DNA from 3 places in the Streptosporangium sp. NPDC049376 genome. Region 2 is predicted to be linked to each of the others. Evidence: predicted binding sites of a transcription regulator. Region 2 holds the regulator's gene; each other region holds the start of a gene.

Region 1 (4,531 bases), on a different contig from region 2:
CGCTCCGCGAAGTGGTCGGCCGCCGACGGGGCGTTGATGGACGAGCTCGGCGACATGATCGAGCGGACCGCCCCGCTGGGTCACCTGGTCGTCGACGAGGCCCAGGACCTGTCGGCCATGCAGTTGCGGGCGCTGGGACGGCGGTGCCGTACGGGGTCGGCAACGGTCCTGGGTGACCTCGCGCAGGGCACGACCCCCTGGTCGGCCCGTTCGTGGAAGGAGGTCCTGGCCCACCTGGGGTTCGAGGAGGGCGTGGTCACCGAACTGACCCTCGGCTTCCGCGTTCCCCGTGAGGTCCTCGACTACGCGGCCAGGCTGCTGCCCTCCGTCGCCCCCGGCCTCGCCCCGCCCCGCTCGCTGCGACCCGGCGTTGGTTCCCTCACCGTACGGCCCGCCGCGGACCTGGCCGCGTCCCTGAGGGAGGTGGTGGGCGCGACACTCTCCCGCGAGGGCTCGATCGGCGTGATCGCCCCCGATGCCGCGGTGGCCGAGGTCTCCGCCATCCTGGAGGCCGTGGAGCACCGGGTGCTGAGCCAGGACGCGACCGAGGAGCACCGGCTCCTGGTGATCCCCGCGAGCCTGGCCAAGGGCCTGGAGTACGACCACGTCATCGTGGTCGAGCCCGCCGACATCGTGGCCGCGGAACCACGCGGCCTCGCCCGTCTCTACGTGGTTCTGACCAGGGCGGTGACCTCGCTGACCGTCCTGCACACCGGCGACCTGCCCGCCCAGCTCCGCTGACCGGTTCCCCCTGCGTGCCGTGAAAGTCCGTCCGGCCGAAAAGGCCACCCCTCCCGAAGGCCCTGGCGGCCGGAAACGTCCGGTCTCCGAACGCGGCGGCCGTGAAACGCACGCCCGGCCCGGGTAAAACACCTGGCCGACCGGAAAGGCCCGCCTTACGGGCCGGTGAGAAATCGGGTGGAAAACAAAAAGGGGCGACCCCGACACCTCGGGGTCGCCTCTTTTGGGAAAGCTCCGGACTAGAAGTCCATGTCGCCGCCGCCGGGAACGGCGGGAGCGGCACCGGCCTTCTCGGGCTTCTCGGCGATGACGGCCTCGGTCGTCAGGAACAGCGCCGCGATCGAGGCGGCGTTCTGCAGCGCCGAACGGGTCACCTTCGCCGGGTCGATGATGCCCGACTCGAACAGGTTGACGTACTCGCCCGTGGCGGCGTTCAGGCCCTCGCCGGGGGTCAGGTTGCGCACCTTCTCCACCACGACGCCGCCCTCAAGACCGGCGTTGACCGCGATCTGCTTCAGCGGCTCCTCAAGAGCCTTGCGCACGATCGCCGCACCGGTGGCCTCGTCCCCGGCCAGTTCGAGCTTGTCGAACGCCTTGGCGCCGGCCTGCAGCAGCGCCACGCCACCGCCGGGCACGATGCCCTCCTCGACGGCCGCCTTGGCGTTACGCACGGCGTCCTCGATGCGGTGCTTGCGCTCCTTGAGCTCGACCTCGGTCGCCGCACCGGCCTTGATGACCGCCACGCCACCGGCCAGCTTGGCCAGGCGCTCCTGCAGCTTCTCGCGGTCGTAGTCGGAGTCGGTGTTGTCGATCTCGGCACGGATCTGGTTGACCCGGCCCGCGATCTGCTCGGCGTCACCGGCACCGTCGACGATCGTCGTCTCGTCCTTGGTGACGATGACCTGACGAGCGCGGCCGAGCTGGTCGAGCGTGGTGGACTCCAGCTTCAGACCGAGGTCCTCGCTGATGACCTGGGCACCGGTCAGGATGCCGATGTCGCCCAGCATGGCCTTGCGGCGGTCGCCGAAGCCCGGAGCCTTGACGGCGACCGAGCGGAACAGGCCGCGGATCTTGTTGACGACCAGGGTCGCCAGCGCCTCGCCCTCGATGTCCTCGGCGATGATCAGCAGCGGCTTGCCGGCCTGCACGACCTTGTCGAGGACCGGGAGCAGGTCCTTGTTCGCGGAGATCTTGGAGTTGACGACGAGGACGTAGGGGTCGTCGAGGACGGCCTCCATGCGCTCCGGGTCGGTCACGAAGTAGGGCGAGATGTAACCCTTGTCGAAGCGCATGCCCTCGGTGAGCTCAAGCTCAAGGCCGAAGGTGTTGCTCTCCTCGACGGTGATGACGCCTTCCTTGCCGACCTTGTCCATCGCCTCGGCGATCATCTCGCCGATCTGCGGGTCACCCGCGGAGATGGAGGCCGTGGAGGCGATCTGCGCCTTCGTCTCCACGTCCTTGGCCAGCTTGGAGAGCTCCTCGGAGACACGCTCGACGGCGGCCTCGATGCCCTTCTTCAGGGACATGGGGTTGGCGCCCGCGGCTACGTTGCGCAGGCCCTCGCGGACCAGCGCCTGAGCAAGCACGGTGGCCGTGGTGGTGCCGTCACCCGCGACATCGTCGGTCTTCTTGGCGACTTCCTTTACGAGCTCGGCCCCGATCTTCTCCCACGGGTCCTCAAGCTCGATCTCCTTGGCGATGGAGACACCGTCGTTGGTGATCGTGGGGGCGCCCCACTTCTTCTCCAGCACGACGTTGCGGCCCTTGGGGCCGAGGGTCACCTTGACAGCGTCCGCGAGCTGGTTCATGCCACGCTCGAGACCGCGCCTGGCGTCCTCGTCAAACGAGATCATCTTGGCTGCCATACGGCTAGACCTCCCAAACACAGGGTGGCTTGCACCAGACCGAGGCGACGCCCGCGACGGCATACGGGCCCGCGACTCCGTTCGGCGGGCCCCATCGTCTCGATCCAGGTTTGGCACTCTCCAATGAGGAGTGCTAACCACTGTTTAGCACTCTCCCCCGACGAGTGCAAGCCAAGGACCTTTGACCTGAGTGTCAGCTTAGGCGAAGGCCCGGCCCGCCGATGGGAGCGACGAGCCGGGCCGACATGCCGAGGGCGATCCGCGCGAACTGCGCTGCCGCGGGATGCGCCAGCGGGTTCCCGACGAGCTGACGGAGGACGAGATCAGACCGTCCGGACCGATTCCGCCTGAGGTCCCTTCTGTCCCTGCGTGATCTCGAACTCGACCCTCTGGCCCTGTTCGAGCGCACGGTAGCCATCCATCATGATCGCGGAGTAATGGACGAAAACATCCTTACCACCGTCTACCGCGATGAAGCCGTAGCCCTTGTCCGCGTTGAACCATTTGACGGTGCCTTGCGCCACTTCCGACTCCTCTTACTGGGCTTGAGGACGTCGCCCATTCCTCTCGCGAGGTCCTCAATCTCCGAGGCGGAGACATCGCCTACGTCGATCGCCCTCGACCATACCTGTGAGAGCCCGTGGGGCAACAGAGTCAACCAGCAAACTACCGCTTTACGGACGCATTCAACACGCCAACATAGTTTTGCTATCACTACTAGTTAGTTAAATATTACATTATGTCTTCGCACAAAAATGTGAGCTTGCATCACAAAAGACGACACCCGCACGCGGCCAGGCCGGTGCGGGTGTCGTGAGGGTGTTCCGGGGGCGCCGTTCCATGACAGTGGACGACATCGGGATCCGGGAGGCCGTCCAGGGCCCGCCCAGGGCCCCGCGCGGCCTCCGCCGGGATCAGCCTCCGGCGACCGCCGGAATGATGGAGACCTGAACGCCGGACGGCGTCACCGTGTCGAGGTTGTCGGCGAAACGGACATCCTCATCACCGACATAGACGTTCACAAAACGGCGAATCTTGCCCGATTCATCGAGAATACGGGCACCGATCCCGGGGAAGTCGGCGTCGAGCTTCTGCAGAACCTCACGCAGGGTCCCGCCCTCGCCGTTCACCTCGGCCGCGCCGCCGGTGTACGTACGGAGAATCGTCGGAATCCGTACAGAAACGCTCATAATTCAGTACCTTTCAGAGCTCTAGGCGACGACAGCGCGGAACGCGTCGAGTGAGGGCCGGATGACAGCGGTGGGACGTGCCTGGTCAGCGACCGCGTCAAGGGTCTTCAGGCCGTCACCTGTGTTGAGGACCACGGTCTCCGCGTCGGGGTCGAGCCGACCCGACTCGACCAGCTTGCGCAGCACCCCGACGGTGACACCGCCCGCCGTCTCGGCGAAGATGCCCTCCGTCCTGGCGAGCAGGCGGATGGCGTCCACGATCTCGGGGTCGGTGACGTCCTCGACCCCACCGCCGGTGCGCCTGGCGATGTCGAGCACGTAGGGCCCGTCAGCCGGGTTGCCGATGGCCAGCGACTTGGCGATCGTGTCGGGCTTGACAGGGCGGATCACGTCGTGGCCCGCCTTGTAGGCCGCGGAGACCGGGGAGCACCCCTCGGCCTGGGCGCCGAAGATCTTGTACGGCGTGTCCTCGACGAGACCGAGGGCGATCAGCTCCTTGAACGCCTTGTCGATCTTCGTGAGCTGGGAGCCGGAGGCGACCGGGATGACGATCTGGTCGGGGATCCGCCAGCCGAGCTGCTCGGCGATCTCGTAGGCCAGGGTCTTGGAGCCCTCGGCGTAGTAGGGCCTGAGGTTGACGTTGACGAAGCCCCACTTGTCGCCGAGCTCGTCACCGATGAGCTCGGAGCAGAAGCGGTTGACGTCGTCGTAGGTGCCGTCGATGCCGATCAGCTT
Region 2 (4,531 bases):
CGAGTGCCCTCAGGACCCCCAGCGGACCCCGGTGCAGACGGACTCCTCTCCCGCCCCCGCGGCCCGTCCCTGAGGCGTTCGCGCCCCGGCGAGCCCCGTCACCAGCGGCCGGTACGGGCCTGTAGCACTGCCGCGGCGACGACGCCCGCCGTCGAGGTGCGCAGCACCGTGGGCCCGAGCAGCGCGGCCACCGCCCCCGCCTCACGGAAGGCGGCGATCTCCTCCTCGGTGACGCCGCCCTCGGGACCGACGACCACGACGATGTCTCCGATGTCGCCGTCGTCCCCTGCGGGCAGGGGAAGGGTGGACAGCGGCGTGGCGGCCTCCTCGTGCAGCACGACGCCGAGCGCGGCCTCCGCCAGCAGGGCGGCGACCCGGGAGGTCGTCGCGGGTTCGGTCACCTCGGGCAGCAGGAAGCGCCGGGACTGCTTGCCCGCCTCCCGCGCGGTCGAGCGCCAGCGGGCCAGGGACTTGGCCGCGCGCTCGCCCTTCCACTGGGTGACGCACCTGGCGGCGGACCAGGGGACGATCACGTCGACCCCGGCCTCGGTCATCATCTCGACGGCCAGCTCTCCCCTGTCGCCCTTGGGCAGGCCCTGCACGACGACCAGGCGGGGGCGCGGCGGCACGACCTCGTAGCGGCGCAGCACCTCCACCCGGAGCGAGTCCTTGCCCGCGTCGAGCACGACGCACTCGGCGACCGCCCCCGCGCCGTCGGTGAGGTCGAGCCGCTCCCCCGCCCGCAGCCGCCGTACGGCAGCCGCGTGGCGGCCCTCGGGGCCGCCGAAGACGAACTCCCGCCGGGCCAGGTCACCCGGCTCCGCCAGGAAGACCGGAACCGTCATCGACCCTCACAGGCCCCGCGGGCGCCCGCCGGATCAGCGGCCATTGAAGGCGTCCCGCAGGCGGGAGAAGAAGCCCTGCTGGCCGGGGGCGAACTTGCCGGGCGGGCGTTCCTCGCCGCGGAGCCTGGCCAGCTCGCGCAGGAGCTCCTCCTGAGCCTGGTCGAGACGGGCGGGAGTCTCGACGTTGACGTGGATCAGCAGGTCTCCCCTGCCGGTCTCGTTGAGGCGCTGGATGCCCTTGCCGTACAGCGGGATGGTCTGCCCGGACTGGGTGCCGGGGCGGACGTCCAGCTCCTCGGCGCCGTCGAGTGTCTCCAGCGTCAGGATCGTGCCGAGCGCGGCGGCGGTCATCGGGATCTGCACGGTGCAGTGCAGGTCGTCGCCGCGGCGCTCGAACGTCTCGTGGGGGCGCTCGACGATCTCCAGGAACAGGTCACCGGGCGGGCCGCCGCCGGGACCGATCTCGCCCTCGCCGGCGAGCTGGATGTGGGTGCCGTCCTCGACGCCCGCGGGGATGCGGACCTTGATGGTCCGCCGGGTGCGGACCCGGCCGTCGCCGGAGCACTCCTGGCAGGGGTTGCGGATGATCGAACCGAACCCGCCGCACTGCGGGCAGGGACGGGAGGTCATGACCTGGCCGAGGAAGGACCGGGTGACCTGGGAGACCTCGCCGCGCCCGTGGCAGACGTCACAGGTGTCGGGGTGGGTGCCCGCCGCCGCGCCGGAGCCGGTGCAGACCTCGCACAGGATCGCGGTGTCGACCACCAGCTCGCGGGTCGTGCCGAAGGCCGCCTCCCGCAGGTCGAGCTCGACCCTGATGGTGGCGTTGCGGCCCCTGCGGGCCCGCGAGCGGGGACCGCGCCCCGCGCCGCCGCCCGCCGCGCCGAAGAAGGCGTCCATGATGTCGCTGAAGGGGAAGCCGGCGCCGAAGCCTCCGGCGCCCGCGCCGCCCGAGGAGAACGGGTCGGCGCCCATGTCGTACATCTGACGCTTGTTGGGGTCGGACAGCACCTCGTAGGCCTGGGTGATGTCCTTGAACCGCTCCTGGGTCTCAGGGTCGGGGTTCACATCGGGATGCAGCTCCCTGGCCAGGCGGCGGTAGGCCTTCTTGATCTCCTCCGCGCTGGCGTCGCGCCGCACCCCCAGGGTGCCGTAGTAGTCACTCTTAGTAGCCACTTAGTTGACCTCTTAGGATGCAGCCAGGATCTGGCTGACGTAGCGTGCCACCGCGCGCACCGCGCCCATCGTGACCGGGTAGTCCATACGTGTCGGACCCAGCACACCGAGCCGGGCCAGTTGCTTGCCACCCGAACCGTATCCGGCGGCGACGATGGATGTGCCCTGGAGACCCGTGTAGGGGTTCTCCGAGCCGATGCGCACCGTCAGCGCCGACAGGTCCGAGGTCTCACCGAGCAGGCGCATGAGCACCACCTGCTCCTCCAGGGCCTCCAGCACGTCGCGGAGCCCGACGGTGAAGTCGGCCCCCGCGAGATTGGCGGCCCCGGCGAAAACGATCTTCTCATCATGCCGGTCCACAAGGGACTCAAGCAGGACCGAAAGGATGGTGGCCGCGACGGGCCTGTCCTCGGCGGGCAGCCGTTCTGGCAGGTCGGCGACCATGTCGGGAACACTGGCCAGCCCGCAGCCGTCCAGGCAGGCGTTGAGCACCGCGCGCAGGTGCGCCACGCGGTTGTCGTCGATGACCTCCTGCAGCTCCACCACGCGCTGCTCGACCCGCCCGGTGTTGGTGATGAGCACGAACATCAGGCGGTGCTCGTTCAGCGGGACCAGCTCGACGTGGCGGACCTTGGAGTTGGAGATCGTGGGGTACTGGACCACGGCGACCTGACGGGTCAGCTGGGCCAGCAGCCGTACCGTGCGCATCACGACGTCGTCGAGGTCGACGGCGCCCGCGAGGAAGCTCTCGATGGCCCTCCTCTCCGCGCCGGACAGCGGCTTCACCTGGGAGAGGCGGTCGACGAACAGCCGGTAGCCCTTGTCCGTCGGCACCCGGCCCGCGCTGGTGTGGGGCTGGGCGATGTAGCCCTGCTCCTCCAGCACCGCCATGTCGTTGCGGATGGTCGCGGGGGACACACCCAGGTTGTGACGCTCCGCGAGAGCCTTCGAGCCGACCGGCTCATTGGTGGACACGTAGTCCTCGACGATGGCGCGTAGGACCGCCAGCTTGCGGTCGTCAACCAACGTGCTCACCTCCTACCTGCGCTCGGACGGGAAACGCCAGGTCTGGCACTCGGTGTTCCCGAGTGCCAAGTGTACGGCTCCAGCCCGGGGGGTGCGATAACACGGCACCAGGATGGGCGGGAGCGGGTCCTGGAGCAAGCCATTGTCAAGTCAGCTGCTATCGCTATCCAAGTGGTAAGGGCCACAATTAGGTATATGTCCAATGATTTCGGATCTCCTTCGGGTTACGGCACCCCCCAGCAGCCGTACGGCCAGCCCCACCAGCAGCAACAGCAGTACCAGCAGGGCGGCCCCTCCTTCGGCTACCCGCCCCCGGGATACGGCGCCCCCCAGGGCCCGCCGCCGAAGGTGAAGCCCAGCGTCGGCTGGATCGTCGGCGTGTGGCTGCTCTTCGTGCTGAGCGTGATCATTGGCTTCGTCGGTTTCGCGGGCGGTCTCTTCAACGCGGTCACCGAAGCCGCCCCGACCTCCTCCTTCGGCCCCGACCAGAAGACGACCGTCAGCATCGACCCGGCGAACAAGCCCGCCATCTACGTCGCCGCGGCCAAGGGCACGAACTTCGAGTGCCAGATCGAGGGCGCCCCGGGAACCGTCAAGCTCCAGCGGCCGAGCTTCCAGCAGACCGTCACCGCCGACGGGCAGCTGTGGGAGCTCGCCCTGCGGATCGGGGTGGACAAGGCGGGCGACTACCCGATCACCTGCACCACCTCGGGCGGGGTCGACGCCAAGTTCGGCGTGGGCAAGGAGATCGTGGCCGACTCGGTGATCGGCGGCACGCTGATGCTGTTCGGCGTGCCGGGGATCGGGTTCCTGCTGGCCGTCATCGTGACGATCGTCGTGCTGGTCAAGCGCAGCGGCGCCCGCAAGCGCCAGGCCGCGGCCGCGGCGGCCCAGTGGGGACAGCCCGGAGCCTACGGCAGGTGATGCCCGCTCTTTGCTACCGTCCCACGTGATCCCCTGCGAGAGGTGGCTGACGGCCGGTGATGTACGAGCGTGACGTGCTGGCGGGAAACTGGCGTCGTCCCCTCAAGGGGAAGATCCCCCAGGTCCCCGCCGAGCCCGACCTGGTCGTCGAGGACGCCGAGAGCGGCTTCTGCGGCGCCGTGGTCGCCTGCGACAAGGAGGCCGTCACCCTGGAGGACCGCTTCGGGCGGCGGCGCCTGTTCCCGCTCGACCCGGCCGCGTTCCTCCTCGAAGGCAGGACGGTGACCCTGGTACGGCCCGCCGCCGCGTCTCCGGGCTCCCGGGGACCCCAGGGGCCACGGCGCAGCGCCTCCGGCTCCATCGCGGTCGAGGGCCTGCGGGCCCGGGTCGCCAGGGAGAGCCGGATCTACGTGGAGGGCGTGCACGACGCCGCGCTGGTCGAGAAGGTCTGGGGACACGACCTGCGCGTCGAGGGCGTCGTGGTCGAGTACCTTGAGGGCGTCGACCACCTCCCCGAGATCGTCGCGGAGTTCGGGCCCGGCCCTGAGCGTCGTCTCGGT
Region 3 (4,531 bases), on a different contig from region 2:
AACAAACCTGGCTGATCCCTGCCAGGGCATGCCGTACGGAAACAAGAGCCGTGGGTAGGGGAACGGCATGGATGTCGCGCGCCGTACGGGGGCCGGGGTGGGGCTCGTCATCGGGGCGCTCATGATGGGCATGTTGCTCGCCGCCCTCGACCAGACCATCGTCGCCACCGCGCTTCCGACGATCGTGGCCGACCTCGGCGGCCTCGGGGAGCTTTCCTGGGTGGTCACGGCCTACATGCTGGCCTCGACGGTCTCGACGCCGTTGTGGGGCAAACTCGGCGACCAGTACGGCAGGAAGGGACTCTTCCAGGCCGCCGTCGTCATCTTCCTCATCGGCTCCGCGCTGTGCGGCCTGTCGCGGAACATGGGACAGCTGATCGGCTTCCGCGCCCTGCAGGGGCTCGGCGGGGGCGGGCTCATGGTGCTGGCCCAGGCGATCGTCGGGGACGTCGTGCCGGCCAGGGAGCGTGGGAGGTACCAGGGGTTCTTCGGCGCGGTCTTCGCCGTCTCCAGCGTCGCGGGGCCGCTGCTCGGCGGCCTGTTCGTCGACCGTCTGTCCTGGCACTGGGTCTTCTACGTCAACCTGCCGGTCGGGGTTGTGGCGTTCGCCGTCATCTCCTCCGCGCTGCCCCAGGACACGGAACGGACCCACCACGTCATCGACCATCTCGGCATCGTCCTGCTCGGTTCGGCCGCCGCCTGTCTGGTGCTGGTGACGACCTGGGGCGGCACCGTCTACCCCTGGACCCACCCGGTCGTCGTCGGCCTGGTGCTGGTGGCGGCGCTCCTGCTGACCCTCTGGTGGCGGGCGGAGAACCGGGCCAGGGAGCCCGTGCTGCCGCCCCATCTGTTCCGGTCGAGGGCCTTCGGCGTGGCGTCGCTGATCGGCTTCGCCGTGGGCTTCGCGATGTTCGGCTCGCTCACCTACATGCCGCTGTTCCTCCAGGTCGTGCAGGGGGTCTCGCCCACGTGGTCCGGCATCCACCTGCTGCCGATGATGGCGGGCATGCTGGTGACCTCGATCGTCAGCGGTCAGATCATCACCCGGACCGGGAGGTACAAGGTCTTCCCGATCGCGGGTGGCGCGGTCACCACGCTCGGGCTCTGCCTGCTCTCCCGGGTCCGGGTGGACATCCCGGTCCTCGAACTGAGCGTCTACCTGCTCGTACTGGGCGTCGGCATCGGCCTGGTGATGCAGGTGCTGGTGATCGTGGTGCAGAACGCCGTCGGTTTCGAGGACCTGGGGGTGGCCACCTCGGGGGTCACCTTCTTCCGCTCCGTCGGCGGTTCCTTCGGCGTCGCCGTCGCGGGCACGGTCTTCGCCTCACGGCTGACCGACGACCTCGTACGGCTGTCGCGGACCGTACGGCTCCCGCCGGGGGTCGCCACGGCGGTCCAGTCGGACCCGACGGCCGTCAGGAGGCTGGAGCCCGGGGCCATGGCGGCGTTCCTGGCGGCCTACTCGGACGCGATCGCCGGGGTGTTCCTGTACACCGCGCCCGTCGCGCTGGTGGCCTTCGCAGCGGCCTGGCTGCTGCCCGAGGTGCCGTTGCGCGAGACCACCAGGCCCGTGGACCTGGGGGAGTGCTACGGCGCGGTGTCCGCGCAGCGTTCCTCGTTGCGCGAGGTGGAACGCGGGCTGTGGCGACTGGCCGACGCGGACATGCGCCGGGACTACTACCGCCGTCTTGGAGAGACGGCCGGTCTCGACCTGCCGCCGGGTTCGGTGTGGCTGATCGCCAGATTGGGCACCGGGGGCGGTCAGAAAAGCGTGGAACTCGCCGAACGGGCGGGGGTCACGGTCGAGAGGGGGAGGCCGTACGCGGATCTGCTCGTCACGCGAGGGCTGGCCCGCCGTACCGACGGCGGCGGGCGCCTTGAACTGACCCCGGCCGGTGAACGGGTGGCCGGGGCACTTGTCGCCGAGGCCCGCGAGGGGCTGCGGCGGATGATCGACGACTGGGACCCCGCGCGGCATCCAGGGCTTCGTGAGCTGCTGGACAGGCTGCCCCACGAGATGCTCGGCTCTGCCTCCGACCGCCCCCGAGGAGCCGCCGGAGCGTGACGGGTGCCGCGCTAGGAGGCCGCGGGAGCCGGGGTGCCGGCGGCGGCGGGCTTGGACTCGCTCGGCTTGGACTCGCTTGACTTCGACTCTCCGGACGAGCCGGAGGAGGCGGACGTCGAGGACGAGCTCACCGTGCTGGTCGAGGAGGACCTGCTGTCGGTCCGGTAGAAGCCGGAGCCCTTGAACACGATGCCGACCGCGGAGAACACCTTGCGCAGCTCACCGGCACAGGACGGGCACTCGGTGAGCGCGTCGTCTGAGAACTTCTGGACGATGTCGAACTCGTTGCCGCATGCGCTGCAGGCGTACTGGTAGGTGGGCACCGTTCCTCCTCCTTCGATCCGCGCCGTCTGGCACTCTACTGACGCGACTGCTAATGATAGGCAGCCGACAAGCATAAACGCGAGTCGGATCTGTCGCATTCCGGGCGGGAATGAATGGATCAGCTGCCCCGCTCGCCGAACCAGCCCGCCAGCTTGCCCCGGCGGCTGATCGCCTTCATCCTGCGCTCGACCGTTTCCCTGCAGGCCGCGGTCGTCACGATCAGGAGTTGGTCGTCGATCCTGATCCTCGTCGAGTCCGAGGGAACGAACGTCCTGCCGTCCCTGACGATCAGGGTGACCTGGGCGTCGGTCGGCAACCGTAGCTCGAAGACCTCGACGCCGTGGAGCTTGGAGGTCGGCGGCACCTTGACCTGCAGCAGGTCGGCGTTGAGTTCCTCAAGGGGAGCGGACTCGACCTCAAGGTCACGTGCCTCGTCCGGTGTCGACAGGCCGAGGGCCTTGGCGACGAAGGGCAGCGTCGGCCCCTGCAGCAGCGTGTAGACGACGACGATCACGAAGACCTCGTTGAACACGAGTTTCGCGACGCCGTTGTGCACCGAGTTGGCCGCCCAGGGGATGGTCGCCAGCACGATGGGCACCGCGCCGCGCAGTCCCGCCCAGGACAGGAAGGCCTGCTCCCGCCAGTTGAGCCGGTCGATCCGCGCGCTCCTGACGATCAGGGCGGAGACAACGATCGAGAGCGGCCTGGCGACGGCGACCAGGATCAGTCCGGCGACCAGGCCCGGAATGATCGCCGACGGCATCTCGGAAGGGCTGGCCAGCATGCCGAGCATGACGAACAGGCCGATCTGGGCCAGCCAGGCGACGCCCTCGGCGAAGCCCCTCGACGAGGCGCGGTGGGGCATCCGGGAGTTGCCCATGACCAGGGTGGCCAGGTAGACCGCGAGGAAACCGCTGCCGTGCAGGAGTACGGCGCCCGCGTAGGCGACGAACGCCAGCGCGAGCACCGCGATCGGGTACAGGCCGGAGATCGGCAGCGCGATACGGCGCAGCGCGTAGACGCCGAGCGGCCCGACCGCCAGGCCGACGACCGCTCCGACGGCCAGTTCGACGGCGACCATGAGCAGTGCCTCTCCCAGGCTGGGGGAGGCGGCGGCGCTCAGCAGCATGACCGCGATGACGGTCGGCGCGTCGTTGAACCCGGACTCGGCTTCGAGGATGCCCGCCAGCCGGGAGGGCAGGGGCAGGCGGCGCAGTACGGAGAACACCGCCGCGGCGTCGGTCGAGGCGAGGACCGCGCCGAGCAGCAGCGAGGTCCGCCAGTCCATGTCGAGCAGGGTGTGCACCGCGGCGGCGACGGTGGCGATGCTCACCCCGACCCCGACGGTCGCGAGCACGAGCGCGGTGGGAATGGAGCGCCGTACGTGGTTCCAGTTGGTGGTCAGGCCACCTTCGGCGAGGATCACCGCCAGGGCGATCAGGCCCATCTGCTGGGCGAGCACCGGGTTCTCGAACTGGAGCCCGAGGCCGGACTCACCGATGAGCAGACCGAAGGCCAGGAAGATCAGGAGACTGGGAAGTCCGCTGCGGTGGGCGACCCGTACCGCGATGATCGCCGCGATGACGACACCCGCACCGAGAAGCAGCCAGACATCCAACCCCATCCGGTCCCCTCTCTGATTCCAGGGACCATTGTGTCGTATTGGACAGAGTCGTTAGGCACATCAAGGGACAATTCGGGTGATTCCATTTGGTTGCGCGACGTAACGAACCGGTATGTCGTGCGGTTCTCCGGGGACGTCTTCCCGCAGCTCATTCGCGTAGAGCAGGGCGACCGTGGGCACATTCGGGCCGACCCTGGCCAGGGCCCTGTCATAGGAGCCACCACCGCGGCCGAGCCGCACCCCGGTGGAGCGGTCTACCGCCAGGGCGGGCACGATCACCAGGGCCGCGGTCCTGACGGCGTCCACGCCACGCCGGGTGTCGACCGGCTCCATGATCCCGAAACGCCCGGGGGCGAGGGTGTCGGGACCGTCGTAGACAGCCCAGTCGAGATCGTCGTCCTCACGCAGCACCGGAAGCATCACGGTGGCGCCGTGCTTCCACAGCGCGAAGACGAGCCCGTGGGTCGAGGGCTCGGTGCCGATCGACCAGTAACACGCCACCAGCCCCGCCATCTGGA

The links. Region 2 encodes HrcA, which represses chaperone genes, less so after heat shock. Its sites were predicted from a motif close to TTGGCACTCTCNNNNNGAGAGTGCCAA; they were not measured.
Region 1: the regulator HrcA is predicted to act here: its motif matches at 2,717-2,743, upstream of groL (chaperonin GroEL).
Region 3: the regulator HrcA is predicted to act here: its motif matches at 2,416-2,442, upstream of ACIBVQ_RS13850 (FmdB family zinc ribbon protein).

Annotation. Positions count from the first base shown of each region.
Region 1 covers NZ_JBITMT010000004.1:26,786-31,316, reverse strand. The annotation lists gene ACIBVQ_RS13115 (HelD family protein) at 1-741, shown strand, start outside; gene groL (chaperonin GroEL) at 981-2,606, opposite strand; gene ACIBVQ_RS13105 (cold-shock protein) at 2,930-3,130, opposite strand; gene ACIBVQ_RS13100 (MoaD/ThiS family protein) at 3,521-3,796, opposite strand; gene thrC (threonine synthase) at 3,818-4,531, opposite strand, start outside.
Region 2 covers NZ_JBITMT010000001.1:262,131-266,661, reverse strand. The annotation lists gene ACIBVQ_RS01115 (hypothetical protein) at 1-73, shown strand, start outside; gene ACIBVQ_RS01110 (16S rRNA (uracil(1498)-N(3))-methyltransferase) at 99-845, opposite strand; gene dnaJ (molecular chaperone DnaJ) at 879-2,021, opposite strand; gene hrcA (heat-inducible transcriptional repressor HrcA) at 2,034-3,047, opposite strand; gene ACIBVQ_RS01095 (hypothetical protein) at 3,243-3,971, shown strand; gene ACIBVQ_RS01090 (DUF3097 domain-containing protein) at 4,031-4,531, shown strand, end outside.
Region 3 covers NZ_JBITMT010000004.1:203,412-207,942, forward strand. The annotation lists gene ACIBVQ_RS13845 (MFS transporter) at 68-2,065, shown strand; gene ACIBVQ_RS13850 (FmdB family zinc ribbon protein) at 2,077-2,388, opposite strand; gene ACIBVQ_RS13855 (potassium/proton antiporter) at 2,508-4,013, opposite strand; gene ACIBVQ_RS13860 (5-formyltetrahydrofolate cyclo-ligase) at 4,074-4,531, opposite strand, start outside.